Regions from separate parts of the Shewanella sp. DAU305 genome, predicted to be linked through region 4. Evidence: predicted binding sites of a transcription regulator. Region 4 holds the regulator's gene; each other region holds the start of a gene.
The links. Region 4 encodes ArgR, which controls arginine synthesis, uptake and breakdown. Its sites were predicted from a motif close to ANTGAATANNTATTCANT; they were not measured.
Positions count from the first base shown of each region.

Region 1 (4,218 bases), 1.3 Mb from region 4:
GCCGCAGGATCGAGTAGGCTTGAGGCAACGGGATGTCCAGATAACGCTTGCAGCGTCAAAGGCGTGATAAATTCCATCGCACTTTGGCTCATCACCACGCGCACGTCAAAGCCACGCTCTTTTAAGCGACGGACTAAATCAGCACTTTTATAGGCCGCAATACCGCCGCCAATGCCCAGCAGGACGTTTTTATTTGTCAGACTCACAGACATCATCCGAGATAGAAATAATGCCGCCAACAATATCACAAAGCGGTGAATGTTAGTGACTCTCCCAGTTCAAAAAATCTCGTCCATACTCAGTAAAGTGAAAATATGTGAGATGACAGGGAGGTCGCATGGGCATTAAAGATTGGCCTGAGGGGGAAGGTCCCAGAGATAAACTGTTACAAAAAGGGGCGGGGCAACTGTCGGATGCGGAGTTATTGGCGGTATTACTGCGGAACGGTTTGGCGGGATTAAACGCGGTTGATCTTGCAAGGTCGCTTATTAGCGAGTTTGGCGGCCTCAGAAACCTGCTTTGTGCTCCTCGAAATCAGGTATGTCGACTTCCGGGCGTAGGACCTGTAAAATACGCCCAGCTTCAAGCTGCGGCCGAATTAGCGCGGCGTGTAGCGCAGGAAAATCTGCAAAGAGGTCAAGTTTTAACAAATCCCGATTTAACTCGGGACTATTTAATGCGACAATTGGCCGATCGCTCCTATGAAGTGTTCGCAGTTTTACTGCTGGATAGCCAGCATAGAGTGATTCAATTTGTCGAATTATTCCGCGGTACAATAGACTCAGCCTCAGTGTACCCACGTGAAGTGGTGAGCTTAGTGCTGGAGAAAAAGGCCGCAGCAGTTATAGTTTGTCATAATCATCCGTCTGGTATTGCCGAGCCCAGTCAGGCTGACCGACGAATAACTGAGCGATTAAAAAATGCGTTAGCAACCATAGACGTATCCTTATTGGACCATATGGTTGTAGGTGATCGAGAGATAGTTTCTTTTGCAGAACGAGGCTGGATTAATTAATCTAACACTTGATCTTCACTCTGTGATCGTGTATAAAATGCGCCCTCTTTGTGCCTCGGGCGACGGCCATACGAGGCACATTAATGCTCGAGCGTTAAAATTGTTTTTGGAGAAGATTGACATGTCAAGAGTATGCCAAGTTACTGGCAAGAAGCCGATGGTTGGTAACAACCGTTCGCACGCAAAAAACGCGACCCGTCGTCGTTTTTTACCTAACCTACAAAACCACCGTTTTTGGTTAGAAGAAGAAAAGCGTTTCGTACAGTTACGTGTATCTACTAAAGGTATTCGTCTGATCGACAAAAAAGGTATCGAAGTTGTTGTTGCTGAACTTCGTGCTCGTGGCGAGAAGGTATAATAGATCATGGCTAAAGCTAAAGGTAATCGTGAGAAGATCAAATTAGTTTCTACAGCTAAAACTGGTCACTTCTACACAACTGAAAAAAACAAGCGTAACATGCCTGAAAAAATGGAAATCAAAAAATTTGATCCAGTTATTCGTCAGCACGTTATCTACAAAGAAGCAAAAATCAAGTAATCCTTGGTTAGTGTTTCGAGAAAAGCCCCTTATTTAAGGGGCTTTTTTTTGCGCTTTTTTTAGTAGTTAGTCATCAAGTTGAGATAATTGCCTCGCAAACTTAAGCCGCTGAATCATCCCCTGTGAAGTTAAAAAAGTGTGAACACTTGCTGAAAATATAAAATAGTGCAGTTCTAAGCACTTTAAATCATTAAAACTGCACTTTAGTGAGAATAAATTCTTTATATGTGAATTAAAATGCAATACCATACGCGAAAGTTAGCGATTCATTCTTGGCATGTCATAGTGACGCTGCCAGCTCAAAAATGAGGTGTAAATAACGCGTGCGTACCACTGAACTGGTTGATGGATTTCGTCACTCTGCCCCCTATGTTAATGCTCACAGAGGTAAAACTTTTGTGGTCATGCTGGGTGGTGAAGCTTTGGCTCAGAATCACTTCCGCGCCATCTTAAATGATGTCGCCCTGCTGCACAGTTTAGGGATTAAAGTGGTGTTGGTGTATGGCGCTAGGCCGCAGATTGATGCTGCATTAGCCGTCAATGGTATCGAACCTGCCTACCACGAAGGCGTGCGTATTACGGATGAAGACTCGCTCAAGGTGATCAAGCAAGTTGCGGGTGCACTGCAATTTGATATCACAGCGCGTTTATCCATGAGCTTAAGCAATACGCCGATGCAAGGTGCGCAAATTAACTTAGTGAGCGGCAACTTTGTGATTGCCCAGCCATTAGGCGTGGATAACGGTATCGATTTTTGTTTGAGCGGTAGAGTGCGTCGTATCGATGTGCAAGGCTTAAAACGTCAGTTAGATAATCACTGCATAGTGTTGATGGGGCCGATTGCGGCTTCTGTGACCGGTGAAAGCTTTAATTTAACCGCCGAGGAAATCGCGACCCAGGTGGCGATCAAGCTCAAAGCCGACAAGATGATCGGTTTTAGCTCACAGAACGGTATTCTCGATCGTAATGGCGATGTGATTGCCGAATTGATGCCAAACGATGCGCAAAACATCATGAGCAAGCTGGCCGAGCAAGGTTCTGCCTGCGTTGGCACTATGGCTTTTTTGAAAGCCAGTATCGATGCTTGCCGCAATGGTGTGCCGCGTTGTCACTTAGTTAGCTACCTCGAAGATGGCGCTTTACTGCAGGAACTGTTTTCTCGCGAAGGGATAGGCACGCAAATCGTGACTGAGAGTGCCGAGCGTTTACGCTGTGCGTCGATCGCCGATATTGGCGGTGTACTGAACCTTATTCGTCCATTGGAGGAGCAAGGCATTCTGGTGCGTCGTAGCCGTGAGCAGCTTGAGATCGAAATCGAACAGTTCATGTTGATTGAACGCGATGGTTTAGTGATTGGTTGCGCCGCGCTCTATCCTTTTGAAGAGGACAATGCGGGCGAGTTTGCCTGTTTGGTGGTGCATCCCGATTATCGCGATGCCGACAGAGGCAGTTTGCTGCTAAAGAACATAATCAATCAGGCCAGAAACCGCGGATATTCACGCTTGTTTGCGCTGACAACTCGGAGCATTCACTGGTTCCTTGAGCATGGTTTTGTGATTGAAGATGTTGAAGCGCTGCCACAGAAGAAAAAGCAGTTGTATAACTATCAACGTCGTTCAAAAATTCTCGCGCTCGATCTCTAAGCCGTTCTAAATCAATCTACTCAATGCCAGCCTAGTACTCATATTAGCGCTGGCATTTTTGTTGACATAATATGTCTTTATTGGCAGATTAAGGCTTCACTGCACGGGAGATGCTGCCAATGAGTCCTCAATACTTCGAACTCGCCCCTTTCACCCAGACCTCTATCTTCAGTTTTATCGTCTTATTGCTCGGTTTAGCGGGTATCTTGCTGATGTTATGGCTAAAAAATATGCCTAAGATAGCGAAGTCGGCGAGTTTAGGCATATTGCTGGTGATGATGGGCGGATTTTCATGGGTTTTTTATCAATCCAATAGCGCCGAGTTAGTGTTAACCGATGCTGAACTCACAGTGGATGTGCCCTTCTATAAAGTGCAGTTATCCCGCGCGGATTTATTGTCTTCCGAGGCGCGCATCGTCGATTTGCAGCAAGAGGCTGATTTAACGCCGAGCTTTAAAACCAACGGTATAGGCATGCCAGGGTTTCAATTAGGCTGGTTTAATTTGCAGGGAAAAGGTAGAGCATTTCTGGCGATAACAGATAAATCGCAGTTAGTGTTAGTGCCAACGACTAAAGGCTACAGTTTATTACTGACAGTGCCACAAGGGAGTGAATTTTTAGCACAGTTACAGAAGTCATCATCACTTCTGTAACTGTGTATCGGCGTGATAATGATCACGCCGTTTTACGTTTATAGGCCATGTCTAAGGTAAAGACTAACAGGGCACTCCAGATAAAACCGAAGGTCACGCCTTTTTCTGCATCGAAGGGCTCATTAAACAGACTCACTGCTAGGATGAACATGATACTTGGGCCGATATATTGGAAAAATCCAAGCATAGACAATGGAATTCGTACCGCCGCCCCTGCAAAACAGAGTAAAGGAATCGTGGTCACTATTCCTGCTGCCATTAACATCAGATTCAGTTGCCAATCGTTTGTCAGCATGCTTGCTGTCGCTGTGTCTAAGGTCGCGACTAGGTAAATTAGCGCGACGGGTAATAACACTGCGGTTTCGACCA
Region 1 covers NZ_CP113808.1:936,138-940,355, forward strand. Annotated here, with positions in the region: gene coaBC (bifunctional phosphopantothenoylcysteine decarboxylase/phosphopantothenate--cysteine ligase CoaBC) at 1-215, opposite strand, end outside; gene radC (RadC family protein) at 338-1,015, shown strand; gene rpmB (50S ribosomal protein L28) at 1,137-1,373, shown strand; gene rpmG (50S ribosomal protein L33) at 1,380-1,553, shown strand; gene argA (amino-acid N-acetyltransferase) at 1,877-3,196, shown strand; gene OX890_RS04165 (PH domain-containing protein) at 3,316-3,849, shown strand; gene rarD (EamA family transporter RarD) at 3,872-4,218, opposite strand, start outside.
Region 1: the regulator ArgR is predicted to act here: its motif matches at 1,780-1,797, upstream of argA (amino-acid N-acetyltransferase).

Region 2 (4,218 bases), 530 kb from region 4:
GGTGTGCGAATAGGTTCTCGCCACAATCGCATCGGCCCAGCAAGACAGGTTAGCAGCAAAGTCAGCAACCGATTCCCGTTGACCTAGCGCACCATTTTGTTGGTCTAGGTATAAACAGTGGCCACCGAGCTTATTAATACCAATATCAAAGCTAACGCGTGTTCTGAGCGAGGGCTTTTCAAACAACATCACCACACTCTTGCCATCCAGCGCGTGGCGATACTCAGCCGGATTGGCTTTGATCGTTTTTGCCAAGGCAATCAGATCGAGTAACTGCTGCTGGGTTAACTCTTTTATCGATAGTAAATGCTTCATAACCTACTCCACTTATGGTTGGATTTGTGTTCCTACGGCTTCACCTTTTGCTAATGCGATTAATTGGCTTGCATCACGCCACGAGGCAACTTGAACCGCCTGCCCCATCCACTGTGCGACTTCGAGCGCAGCTTCAACTTTGACCTTCATTCCCTTTTCGATCACACCTTGTTTAACAAGGTCTGCTATCTGCTTGCCATTTAAACTGTGAATGAGCTGGCCTTTACCATCGAGCACACCAGACACATCCGACAGCAGCACTAACTTGCCGCCCACTAATTTGGCTAAGGCCGTCGCAGCTTGGTCAGCATTGACGTTAAGCATTTGGCCATCGTCCATCATGGCGATAGAGCTACAAATCGGCATCCAACCTTGGGCGAGGATAAACTTAAGATAAGCGCCATCTTTTGGTGTCACTTCGCCCACTAGGCCTAAACGTTCATCTTTAATCTTTGCCGATACAGTATTGCCATCGGCGAGGCTCATGCCCACACTCACAATCCCAGCTTTAGTCGCAGCGCCTTGGAGGATCTTGTTCGAAGTGCCCGCAAGTGCGCCAGCAATAATCGGCATTTGCTCAGGTGGAGTCACACGTAAACCATCTAACTTGACGGTTTCCATACCGTTTGCCGCTAACTGTTCATCCACTAAACAGCCGCCGCCATGTACCATCAACACTTGCTGACCATTGGCTAACATAGCCGCAGCCGTATCCATTAACCGCGCCATCCCCATTTCACATTGCAGCAGCGCGCCGCCCACTTTAAGAACTAATACTGAGTTGTTTGTAGACATCTTGACGACTCTCTTAAATAAGGATGAACAATTAAAGGTTAAAATGAATCTTTATGCATTGCAGCGCTTGGCTGGCAGCACCTTTCATCAAATTATCGATTGCACTGGCGACCACTAAGTAACCGCTATTCTCATCAAACTTCCAACCTAAGTGGCAGTTAGGTGTCAGCACCACATCGTCCACTTTCGGGAACTGATTGTGCTTCACGGTTACCAATGGCGCCTGGTCATACACGCTATAGGCCGCAGCGACATCGGCAGTTGTAGTGCCTGGTTTTAGCTGCACGGTAATAGTCGCTAAAATGCCACGCTTAAAGTTGCCAAGGTGCGGGGTAAATATCACTTCTTGACCAAGCTGAGTGGCGATCTCGGGTTGATGTCTGTGGCCTAATACGCCGTAAGGTGTCAGGCTCACTTCACAAAAACTGGTGTGTAACTGCGCTTTGCGACCCGCACCCGTTACGCCGCTCACGGCATTGATCACCGGATAAGCTGATGTCAGTAAACTCGCCAGCGGTTTTAACGCTGTAAGTGATGCGGTTGGATAACAACCTGGCACGGCGATCATCTTAGTCGCAGCGATTTCTTTAGCATTCCATTCGGCAAGTCCGTACACGGCTTTGGCTAAAACTTCAGGATATTCATGCTCAAAGCCATACCACTTAGGATATTGCGCCACATCGCTGAAACGATAAGCACCGCTTAAATCGAATACCGCTAACCCTTGGCTATAAAACCAAGCGGCTAAATGTAAGCTCACTGAATGCTCAGTCGCGAGCACCACGGCATCAGCTTCGGCAACGATTTTTGCCTTAGCGTCATCGGACAATGGCGACAGCGTTAATGCGATATGGCTATAGCTAGGGTACAAATCCGCTAAAGGCTTACCTTTATCTAAACTGTTTTCAGAAACATACAAACCCTGAATCGTCAGTTCTGCTTCTGCATAGATTAAAGCGGTCAGTTGTGCGCCTGTGTAACCACTGGCACCAATAATGGCGATATTTTTCATGTGTTGTTGTCTTATTAACCGAATCAAAGAAACTTAAAGAATAGATGAATAGCGTACACGCAACTGCGCGTATCTATGATGACAAGATTATCGTCGCAGGAAATCGTAATTGGTTGTTATTTTATTCACTGTCAGGTTAATGCTCTGAATCATGATATTTACTCTACAGGTCACAGGGGGTGACTCATCTCAACTGCAGGCTAGACTACCACAAAGATCTACTTATGCAATATATGTGAATATATATTTTTAATTTATTTTTATATTTCTTATTGGAATGCAGATCTCGCCCGCCTATCAACCGTTCAGCTAACTCGTTAATAACTCAGTTATCTAGGGTTAATTTGCGCCAAAATCAGTCCTTTTTATTAACAGCTAAGATACATGCCTGCAAAGCCGAAAATGATGCACTTCATATTCACTTACGCTAATCATCACAAAATATTGCGTAGCTTCGCATTTATATTGAATATTCCTCAACGATCATTGCGATTAGTTGCATATTAGATAAGCCAGTCGTATAAGTTATAAGTTCTTCTGTTGACCATTGCCCCAAGTGATAGGTATTGTGCTAACGGGCTAAATGCAATGCGGAATTTTCATGTTTTTCTATTCGGAGTAACTATGGTTGTAACCAAGGCAGACAATATGACCGATATGTATGCGTCATTAAGATCGAACGTGAGTATGTTAGGACAAATCCTCGGTGACACTATGCGCACCCACCTCGGGGACTCTTTTCTCGAGAAGGTTGAACAGATCCGTAAACTTGCTAAAGATTCACGCCGGGGCGATCAAGCCGCTAGAGAGCAAATGCTCGAGTTACTCACCGCCCTGCCAGACGAAGAATTAGTTCCGTTTGCAAAGGCATTTAACCAGTTCCTCAACTTAGCTAATTTATCTGAACAATTTCATACCATTAGCCGCAACTGCGACGAACTCGTCTGCGTACCAGATCCCGTGGAACAGCTGCTAGGCCGCATGTTAAATGGCCGTGTAGACCAAACGAAAATGCTCGACTGCCTTAAGACACTGGATATCGATCTAGTGCTGACAGCGCATCCCACTGAAATTTCCCGTCGCACCCTGATCCAAAAGTACGCCGCCATTGTCGACTGCTTAACTGAGCAAGAAAACGACCAATTATCAGATAGAGAGCGTCAGCAAATCAGTCTGCGCCTGCGCCAATTGATCGCGCAAATCTGGCACACCAATGAGATCCGCCGTGAGCGCCCAACACCTGTTGATGAAGCCCGCTGGGGATTATCGACCATTGAAGAGTCACTTTGGCATGCGGTGCCAGACTTCTTAAGACAGCTTAACGACCAAGTGCAACAACGCACGGGTCAACAATTACCGATTGATATCGCGCCAGTGCGTTTTTCAAGCTGGATGGGCGGCGATCGCGACGGCAACCCCTTTGTTACCGCGAAGGTCACCCAAGAGGTGCTCGATCGCAACCGCCATGCCGCCGCCAGATTATTTCTAAAAGACATAGTCCTACTGGTTGGCGAGCTGTCGATGGAAGAAGCCAATGATGAGTTAAAGGCTTACACCAACAACAGCTGCGAGCCATACCGCCACGTGTTGCGATCTATTCGGCAAAGACTGCGTGACACCATAGATTATTTAAATGCGCGCATCGAAGGCCACAATCCTGAAGTCGATAAGTCGAGCCTGATTTGGCAAGAAAGCGATCTCAAAGCGCCGTTAGAAATGCTTTATAAGAGTTTGACCGACTGCGGTATGCGCTTAATAGCCAACGGTCTAGTACTTGATATTCTCCGTCGTCTCGCCTGTTTTGGCATTCACATGCTCAGACTCGACATTCGCCAAGACGCCAGCCGTCACAGCGATGTGCTCGCCGAATTAACTCGCTATCTCGGCATGGGTGATTTCAACCATTGGGATGAAACCGAGAAGCAAGCTTTCCTATTACGCGAACTCAGCAACCGTCGTCCACTGATCCCAAGCAACTGGCAGCCGTCAGCCGATGTGGCCGAAGTGCTTAATACCTGCCGTTTAATTGCTAAACATCCGGCTAAAGCGCTCGGATCCTATGTGATTTCGATGGCGGGTAAGCCATCGGATGTCTT
Region 2 covers NZ_CP113808.1:151,683-155,900, forward strand. Annotated here, with positions in the region: gene OX890_RS00630 (ornithine carbamoyltransferase) at 1-315, opposite strand, end outside; gene argB (acetylglutamate kinase) at 328-1,110, opposite strand; gene argC (N-acetyl-gamma-glutamyl-phosphate reductase) at 1,142-2,122, opposite strand; gene ppc (phosphoenolpyruvate carboxylase) at 2,747-4,218, shown strand, end outside.
Region 2: the regulator ArgR is predicted to act here: its motif matches at 2,357-2,374, upstream of argC (N-acetyl-gamma-glutamyl-phosphate reductase).

Region 3 (4,218 bases), 470 kb from region 4:
TGATTGATAAGTCGGCCCTCGATGAACAGATGGGTTATCCCGTGGTATGTAAAGGCCGTTACATCACGGAAGATCAAGATTCGCCGCAGTATTTACTCGAATCACCAACCAGTTTGAATACCTTAAGTCTACTGCCAGAACTCGCCAAGGCGGGCATAGTGTCGCTAAAAATCGAAGGCCGCCAACGCAGCCCGGCCTATGTTGAGCAAGTTACGAGAGTTTGGCGCCAAGCCATAGACACCTATCGAGATAACCCCGAACTGTACTCAACAAGCCAAAACCAACCCCATTGGGAACAAGCCCTTGCAAAAGTTTCCGAGGGTCAAATCACCACACTTGGCGCCTACGAGCGTGATTGGCAATAAAGGTTAATGGACAGAGCGCCAGATTAACAAAGGATAAGTAATGCATATTTCCCTAGGCCCGCTGTTGTATTGCTGGCAAAAACAACAGGTCACAGATTTTTATCAGCAAGTCGCCGCCAGTCAAATTCCCTTAGTGTATTTAGGCGAGGCCGTTTGCAGCCGCAGACGCGAACTCAAGTGGGGCGATTATCTCGAACTGGCACAGATGCTTAAGCAGGCGGGTAAAGAAGTGGTGATTTCAACGCTGGCGTTAATCGAAGCGCCATCGGAATATACTGAGCTGAAACGCCAGGTCAATAACGGCGAATTTATGGTTGAAGCGAACGATATGGCGGCAGTCTATCTCGCCAACGAGCACAAGCTGCCCTTCGTCTGCGGCGCGAGTATCAATAACTACAATCGCGCCAGTTTAGACATTTTGCAGCGATTTGGGATGCAAAGGTTTGTGATGCCAGTGGAGCTATCAAAGGCTTGGCTTAGCCAAGTGATCCAACAAAAGCCGCCATTTGAAGTAGAGGTCCTCGGCCACGGCTATTTGCCCCTCGCCCATTCGGCGCGCTGCTTTACCGCTAGGCACAAACAGCTCACCAAAGATCATTGTGAAACTGTGTGCCGTGAATACAGCAAAGGGCTACTCGCGCAAACCCAAGAGCAGCAGCCTTTACTCAGGCTCAATGGGATCCAAACCCAATCCGCTAGCTGTTTAGATTTACGCAGTGAAATAGCAACCATGGTAAAGATGGGCGTGGATGTGTTTCGGGTATCACCCAGTAGCTTTGACTGCATCACCATAGCCAATAGCTTGGTCGATGCGATTAACACGTCTGAAAATGCTCAAAACGTTGCTATTGGCAGCGATGCGAACCTAGAGACAACCCAGTGTAACGGCTATTGGTTTGGAGAAGCGGGCCTTGCTATGCATGCGACTCCCTAGCCTAACTCTTGATCTGTGCATGACTCTTGGCTGGTTCGATCTTGGTTGGAGTGTAACTGACTGAAAAGCAGCACAGTGGTCCAGCACAATAGACTCCCCAGCCCTATCCATTCCAGTAGGGCTGGCCACCACAAACTAGGACGCGGCAGCTGCAATACCATCTCCTGATAAAACGGCCTATCGCCTTCGGTCAAACCTAAATCCAATTGCGGCGCATACAGAAACGTCATCATGCTGCACAGCACAATGAGGGCTAATAACCCAGTCCAACGGCCAAAATAAGACTTGCCGAGACAGACCCAGGCTAAGTAGAAAATTGCACTTAAGCTTCCCAGATAGAAAAACCATTTCAACCCTAAAACGTGCAAGTGATACACGTTCACCGGAAATAATCCCACGCTCGCTAAGGCTAAAAAAGTGCACGCCAAACTAATAAAGAAAGGATATCCCCAAAAAGACATCACCTGCTGTAGCGAAGACAAACAATAAAACACAAGACTTAAGCTGCCAAAAAACAATCCCCCGTTAAGGATCACAGCAAAAGACGAGTGACCATAAATCCCCAATTCGCTAAGGGTATGATTTAAAAAATTAAAGCGATGGGACTCGACATCATCGAATCCTAAAACAGTCATCACAATACCGATTAGAAGCCCAAAGATCCCCAGAAAACCAAACTTAATGGCCAATGTCGAGCCGCCTTTAATCTTAATCTTCTCTACTTTTGTCGTCATGAATACTTGAGTTGGATAGGAATGATACTAACTTACATGGAAATGAGAAGATTTAAAGCGGCGGGTATCCGCTTTATGAATAATATTTTTACTTTCATCGTTATTAGCGACTATTTAGTCAACACCTAAAGCATCAGGATGCTGAGGTAGATCACTCATCTCACTGAGCAGATTTAACTGCTTGTCGCATAAAAATGTGCCCAGTAGCAAAATAGACTGAGCATCACAGTGGTAGCCGTAAAGCCTTGCTGCCCACGCCATGTAGAAAGTGTTATCACGATAGCCCGCTTAAATCGCACAAAAAACCAACTAATAGGGCTGTAAGGCTAAAGTTACTGATGTTTTTTCGTGCAGAAACAACATCTCAATCGTTTTAACTACAACACCACACAAAGAATTAACCCACCAGAAACAATAATACTTAACACAATGTTTATAATGAGTTTTTACTTGTACCCACCCGAAAGCATCGACCTAATATCACCGACAACTTAAGTAAAATAACTATGCTGTTTTGCTGCTTATATCAAACTAACTAGCGAATCGTTTTACATAGACAAGCTAAGCGAGTAATCTTCCCCATTCTCGTTTTTGAGTTGAATTTAAATGCACCTTAATTGGCGTCAACAGCGTGTTACGTGCGGCTATTAATTCAAATTTACCATGTACGACTCGTACTTTAAGGTGTACAAAATTGGCTACTGAAAATAAAAATCGAAACATTAAGACGATACTCACCTTTATCGTCCCTTCACTGATCGGTCTGTTGTTATTTATGACCCCTATCAGTTACAACGATGCGATCACTATTCCTATCGCGATTATCTCTAAAGCACTGCAAGGCGCATTGAGCGGCGTGTTAACCCTTATAGTAACCATAATTATCGTGGTTACGGCGCTGGCCTCTTCGCTGTCAAAAGCATTTAAGCCTAAGTTTGTGGCCCAGAATCACTTCCTTAATGCCTTATTAAATGTCAGTCCATTATGGTTGGTCACACGGATCATAGGTGCAGTGTTTGTCGTACTGACCTATTTAGGCTTAGGCCCAGAGGCTATTAACTCCACAAGCACTGGTGCATTAGTCTTAAATGACTTACTGCCCGTATTGTTCTCTGTTTTTATCTTTGCGGGTATGTTGTTGCCGCTGTTACTGAACTTCGGTCTGCTCGAACTGTTTGGCACACTATTAACCAAAATCATGCGCCCCGTGTTCAATCTACCGGGTCGCAGTGCAATTGATTGTATGGCCTCATGGTTAGGTGATGGCAGTGTGGGAATTTTGCTGACCAGCAAACAATACGAAGCCCGTTTTTATACCCAAAGAGAAGCGGCGGTTATCGGCACAACCTTCTCGGCGGTATCGATTACCTTCAGCCTAGTCGTGATCTCGCAAGTTAAGTTAGAGCACATGTTTGTGCCCTTCTATTTGACTGTGTGTCTCGCCGGTTTTGCCGCCGCTGTGATTGTGCCTAAGCTGCCACCGCTATCGTGGAAGAAAGACAACTACATAGACGATACCCCACGCACGCCAGATGATGAGTTGATCCCTGCGGATCGCAATGCTTTCTCTTGGGGTTTTGATAAAGCCTTAGAAAAAGCTGCCAGTGCTGGTGGTATCAAAGGCGTATTGAATGAAGGCGTTAAAAACGTTGTCGATATGGTGTTTGGCATTCTCCCTGTCGTCATGGCCATTGGTACTTTGGCGCTGATTATTGCCGAGCACACGCCGATCTTTAATTATCTGGGTATGCCGTTTATTCCATTACTCGAATTACTGCATATTCCTGAAGCGACTGAAGCCTCTAAAACAATTGTGGTGGGTTTTGCGGATATGTTTATTCCGTCGATTCTGGCCAGTTCGATTGAATCGGATATGACCCGCTTTGTAATTGCAGCACTATCTGTGACTCAATTGATCTACATGAGTGAAGTGGGTGCATTACTTATCGGCAGTAAAATCCCCGTCAATTTTGTTGAACTCTTCATGGTATTTATTCTACGTACCTTAGTGACTCTGCCTGTTATCGCGGGTGTAGCGCATTTATTGTTCTAACATTACGCTAGTTTGGGCCTAACGTAGGTTTTAATGTAAGTCCAACAAGCGTTCCAAAAAAGGGGAGTCAGATTAACTGACTCCCCTTTTTGCACTAACTCATACACGAACTGGCTGATTTGATTATATAGC
Region 3 covers NZ_CP113808.1:4,137,106-4,141,323, forward strand. Annotated here, with positions in the region: gene ubiU (ubiquinone anaerobic biosynthesis protein UbiU) at 1-365, shown strand, start outside; gene OX890_RS17555 (U32 family peptidase) at 406-1,299, shown strand; gene OX890_RS17560 (hypothetical protein) at 1,296-2,033, opposite strand; gene OX890_RS17565 (YjiH family protein) at 2,728-4,086, shown strand.
Region 3: the regulator ArgR is predicted to act here: its motif matches at 2,629-2,646, upstream of OX890_RS17565 (YjiH family protein).

Region 4 (4,218 bases):
ACTTGATGCATTTTACCAAGGCGATGACAGGCTCATCCTTCTTTGCCCCCGCATTGGATTTTATGCTGCAATTCGACGAATAAGCTTTCGATTTCTGAGCAGATTCAGCATCAATTAACACGCACTTACGCTAACGCCTAAGTGCGTTTTTTATGCTAATGCGCAGGGAGCCATTTTTTGATATCGAGTTGCCATTGCTGGGCAGTGAAATCGATAAAGGCGCGCACCAGATTTTGCTGATAACTGCGAGACAAGTACACAGCCCACAGGGTTTGGCCTGGCGTCGTAAAGTCGGGTAACACTTCTTTGAGCTGGCCGCTGGCAAGGTATTGATTGGCTAAGTCGCAGGGCAAGCGCACTATGCCATGTCCCCGCAGCGCCGCACTCACCAATACGCCCATGTCGTTAGCTTTAAGATTGCCTGTGACTTTTACATGCTCGGCTTGCAGCTCTTTCAGGAAAGGCCAATTTTGTTGCGCCGAGTGTATCAGGCAGTTGTGAGCCAGCAGATCGATGGGCTCGACAAGTGGTGTGTTGCTATCAAGGTAGCTCGGCGCAGCGCAGATCACGGCATCTATGGTCATTAAGCGGCGGGCAATCAAATTCTCATCGGGCTGCTCGGTATAGCGCAGTGCTACATCGACTCGCTCATCCACCAATTGGGCAAAACTGTCTGACATCACCAGCTGAATGCTGACCTTAGGGTGAATTTTAATAAAGCGATCGACAACATCAAACAGGCTGTGCTGCCCAAGGCCAATCGGTGTGGCGATACGAATACTGCCCACCAGTTCACTGTTATGGCTGTGGGCGCGGCTTTCCATGGCGGCGACTTCACTTAAGATCCGCTGGCAAAATTGCAGCGCTTCTTCGCCTTGCAAAGTCAGGCTGACGCTGCGGGTGGTACGGTGTAGTAAGCGTAAACTCAACCACTGCTCCACTTCTTGAATATGGCGGGACACCTGCAGGCGGCTGAGGTCTAAATGCTCGGCAGCTTTGGTAAAGCTGCCGCAGTTTGCCACTTCGACGAAACTGCGTATTGCGGCAATTTTATCCATATTAGTACCTCAAACTGAAACAATCATGCTCATTTATTGATGTTTATCACGGGAACCACTGCAAGTAAACTGGCTTCAATGTAAATCATCAGAGAGAGTTAACGAAATGAAAATCGCAATTTTAGGTGCAACAGGTTGGATTGGTGGTTCGATTTTAAAAGAAGCATTGAGCCGTGGGCACCAAGTAACAGCGCTAGTGCGTGATCCGAGCAAGTTATCCGCTACTGATGTGGCTGTGCATGCTGTGGATTTAGAGCAGCCATTAGTTGCGCAAACCTTTGCTGGCGTAGATGTTGTCATTGCCTCTGTTGGTGGCCGCGCACAACAAAATCATGGCCTAGTGGCGAGTACAGTTCAGCATTTACTGAATGTGCTGCCTAACTCTAAGGTGCCACGTTTATTGTGGGTTGGTGGTGCAGGGAGCTTAGAAGTGGCACCGGGCGTGACTCTGGTTTCTAGCCCAGATTTCCCCGCTGCATATAAAGATGAGGCGTTAGCTCAGGGTGAAGCTTTGCAGGTATTCCGTGCGGCGCAAACTGCAATCAATTGGACCTTTGTGAGCCCAGCCGCTGAGATTTATCCTGGTGAGAGTGAAGGCCCATATCGCCTTGGTGGCGACAGCTTCTTTACCGATGCCAATGGTCGCAGCCGCATTTCTGTTACAGATTACGCTAAAGCCATGTTAGATGAAGCCGAACAGGGCACTCACGTAAATCAGCGCATCAGTGTGGCTTACTGACCTTAGCGTATAAACATCGGTGAGCGAGAGATTGGCTTAAATGTGTAACGTAATCGGGACAATGGCCAAATAATCAGCGCAAGATTGGACAGAAATGCGTACAGATGAAATAGAACAGGTCAGCAAGCTGACCTGTTTTTTTATTCTGCGTAATTGAATAAAGATTTGATGGTTTCTAAGGTATCGGCGATATCTTGGATGCTCGATGGACAAATAAAGATAGTGTCATCACCAGCAATTGTGCCCAAAATGCCTTCTGGTTTACCGATAGAATCCAATAAACGGGCAATCAGCTGCGCGGCACCAGGACTAGTTCGCACGACAATCATTGCTTGGTTATGATCGACGTCGAGTACCAAATTCTTCAGCGGGCTACCCGCGGTGGGTACGCCTAATTCGGCCGGCAAGCAATACACCATCTCTTGCTTAGCGTTGCGAGTCCGCACTGCGCCGAACTTGCTGAGCATGCGTGATACTTTTGATTGGTTAATATTACCAAAGCCTTCAGCTTGCAAGGCGGTGACGATTTCACTTTGAGAGCCAAAGCGCTCTTCTTTTAAAATCGACTTAAAAATTCTAACAAGGTCATCCTGATTCTTGGTCGTTTGCATAATATTATTATTCGTTATTCAAAAAAACAGGCCCATTTTGAATATTTTTAGAAAAATTGTCAACAAATAACCAGATTGGTTGAATAAAAATTCACTAATCCCCTGTGGTTAAGCGTTTGCTGGGGGCTTAAAAATACCAATTTGAGTAATTGTTCTACATTGCTTCTAACTTATTCCGGAATTCTTTTGTCCCACGACTAAGGGATAATTGAAATTGTTGTGACATTCCAGTAATGTGACGCCAACGTAAATTAGATCCATGTCACACATATCCGAGAAATAACGGAGATAACTATGAAAGTTGCTGTACTTGGTGCTGCTGGTGGTATCGGCCAGGCTCTTGCCCTACTGTTAAAAACTCAACTGCCTGCGGGTTCACATTTGTCTCTATATGATATCGCACCGGTTACTCCGGGTGTTGCGGTTGACTTGAGCCACATCCCTACTGCTGTTGAAATCAAAGGTTTTGCTGGTGAAGATCCAACGCCTGCCCTAGTGGGTGCTGACGTTGTTCTAATTTCTGCTGGTGTTGCGCGTAAGCCTGGTATGGATCGTTCAGATCTGTTCAATATCAATGCTGGTATCGTTCGCAACCTGATCGAAAAAGTAGCGGCAACTTGCCCTACGGCTTTGGTTGGCATTATCACTAACCCAGTCAACACTACTGTCGCTATCGCTGCAGAAGTGATGAAGAAAGCGGGTGTTTACGATAAGAACCGTCTGTTCGGTATCACGACATTAGACGTGATCCGCTCTGAAACTTTCATCGCCGAATTAAAAGGCCTGAATGTTGCTGACGTTAAAGTCAATGTGATCGGCGGCCATAGCGGCGTGACCATTCTGCCATTACTGTCTCAAGTTGAAGGCGTGACTTTCACTGACGAAGAAGTGGCAAGTCTGACTACTCGCATCCAAAACGCGGGTACAGAAGTGGTTGAAGCTAAAGCCGGTGGCGGAAGCGCGACTCTGTCTATGGGTCAAGCGGCTTGCCGTTTCGGTCTGTCTTTGGTTCGTGGTCTGCAAGGCGAAGCTAACATCGTTGAATGCGCCTATGTTGACGGCGGCAGCGAGCACGCAGAGTTCTTCGCACAACCTGTGCTGTTAGGCAAAAACGGTATTGAAAAAGTACTGCCTTACGGTGAAGTGAGTGCATTCGAAGCTAACGCTCGTGATTCTATGTTAGATACGCTGAAAGGCGATATCAAACTAGGCGTTGATTTCGTTAAATAATCTTTCGGATAATCTTTTTAGATTATGACGAATTAAAAAACGGAGCCATTGAGCTCCGTTTTTTTATGCCTGCGTTTTACACTTTCTAAAGCTCATTCAGCGGCGTTTGGTGGGAATTTGGCAGTTATCGTCGCAGCGGGCTTTGCCCGTCAGTAAATAGGAGATGCGGTATCTGTGTTTAGCAAAGCGCAGGTAAGTCCAATCGGCGACAGTTTTAATCACGGGCAGGCGTAACAGTTGGATCCAAGCGCGCGTCCCTGTCAGTGCCCACGCTTTACACGTGACATCTAACCCGAGTAACACTTCGCCCGTTGCGGTTTCACCGTGAAGAATAGTATTGGCGTAGTCTCTATCGATATGGCTGAAACGCTCGCTAAAGTCGGATGCATTTAAATCCTCAAGCGCAATCAAGTTGTTGGGATCGCGCGCTTTCAGTTGACGCATTTCGGCGCTACATAATGGGCAGTTACCATCATAAAAAATCCGCAGTTCCATCGGGTCCACCTCTGATGACTTGATCACAATACTTGGTCTAAGCTCTTGGCTTGTGCACTTAAGCTTGGTTTCTTATAGCCTATAC
Region 4 covers NZ_CP113808.1:4,610,812-4,615,029, reverse strand. Annotated here, with positions in the region: gene OX890_RS19615 (Dyp-type peroxidase) at 1-83, shown strand, start outside; gene OX890_RS19610 (LysR family transcriptional regulator) at 156-1,058, opposite strand; gene OX890_RS19605 (NAD(P)-dependent oxidoreductase) at 1,165-1,797, shown strand; gene argR (transcriptional regulator ArgR) at 1,938-2,408, opposite strand; gene mdh (malate dehydrogenase) at 2,703-3,638, shown strand; gene OX890_RS19590 (thiol-disulfide oxidoreductase DCC family protein) at 3,735-4,133, opposite strand.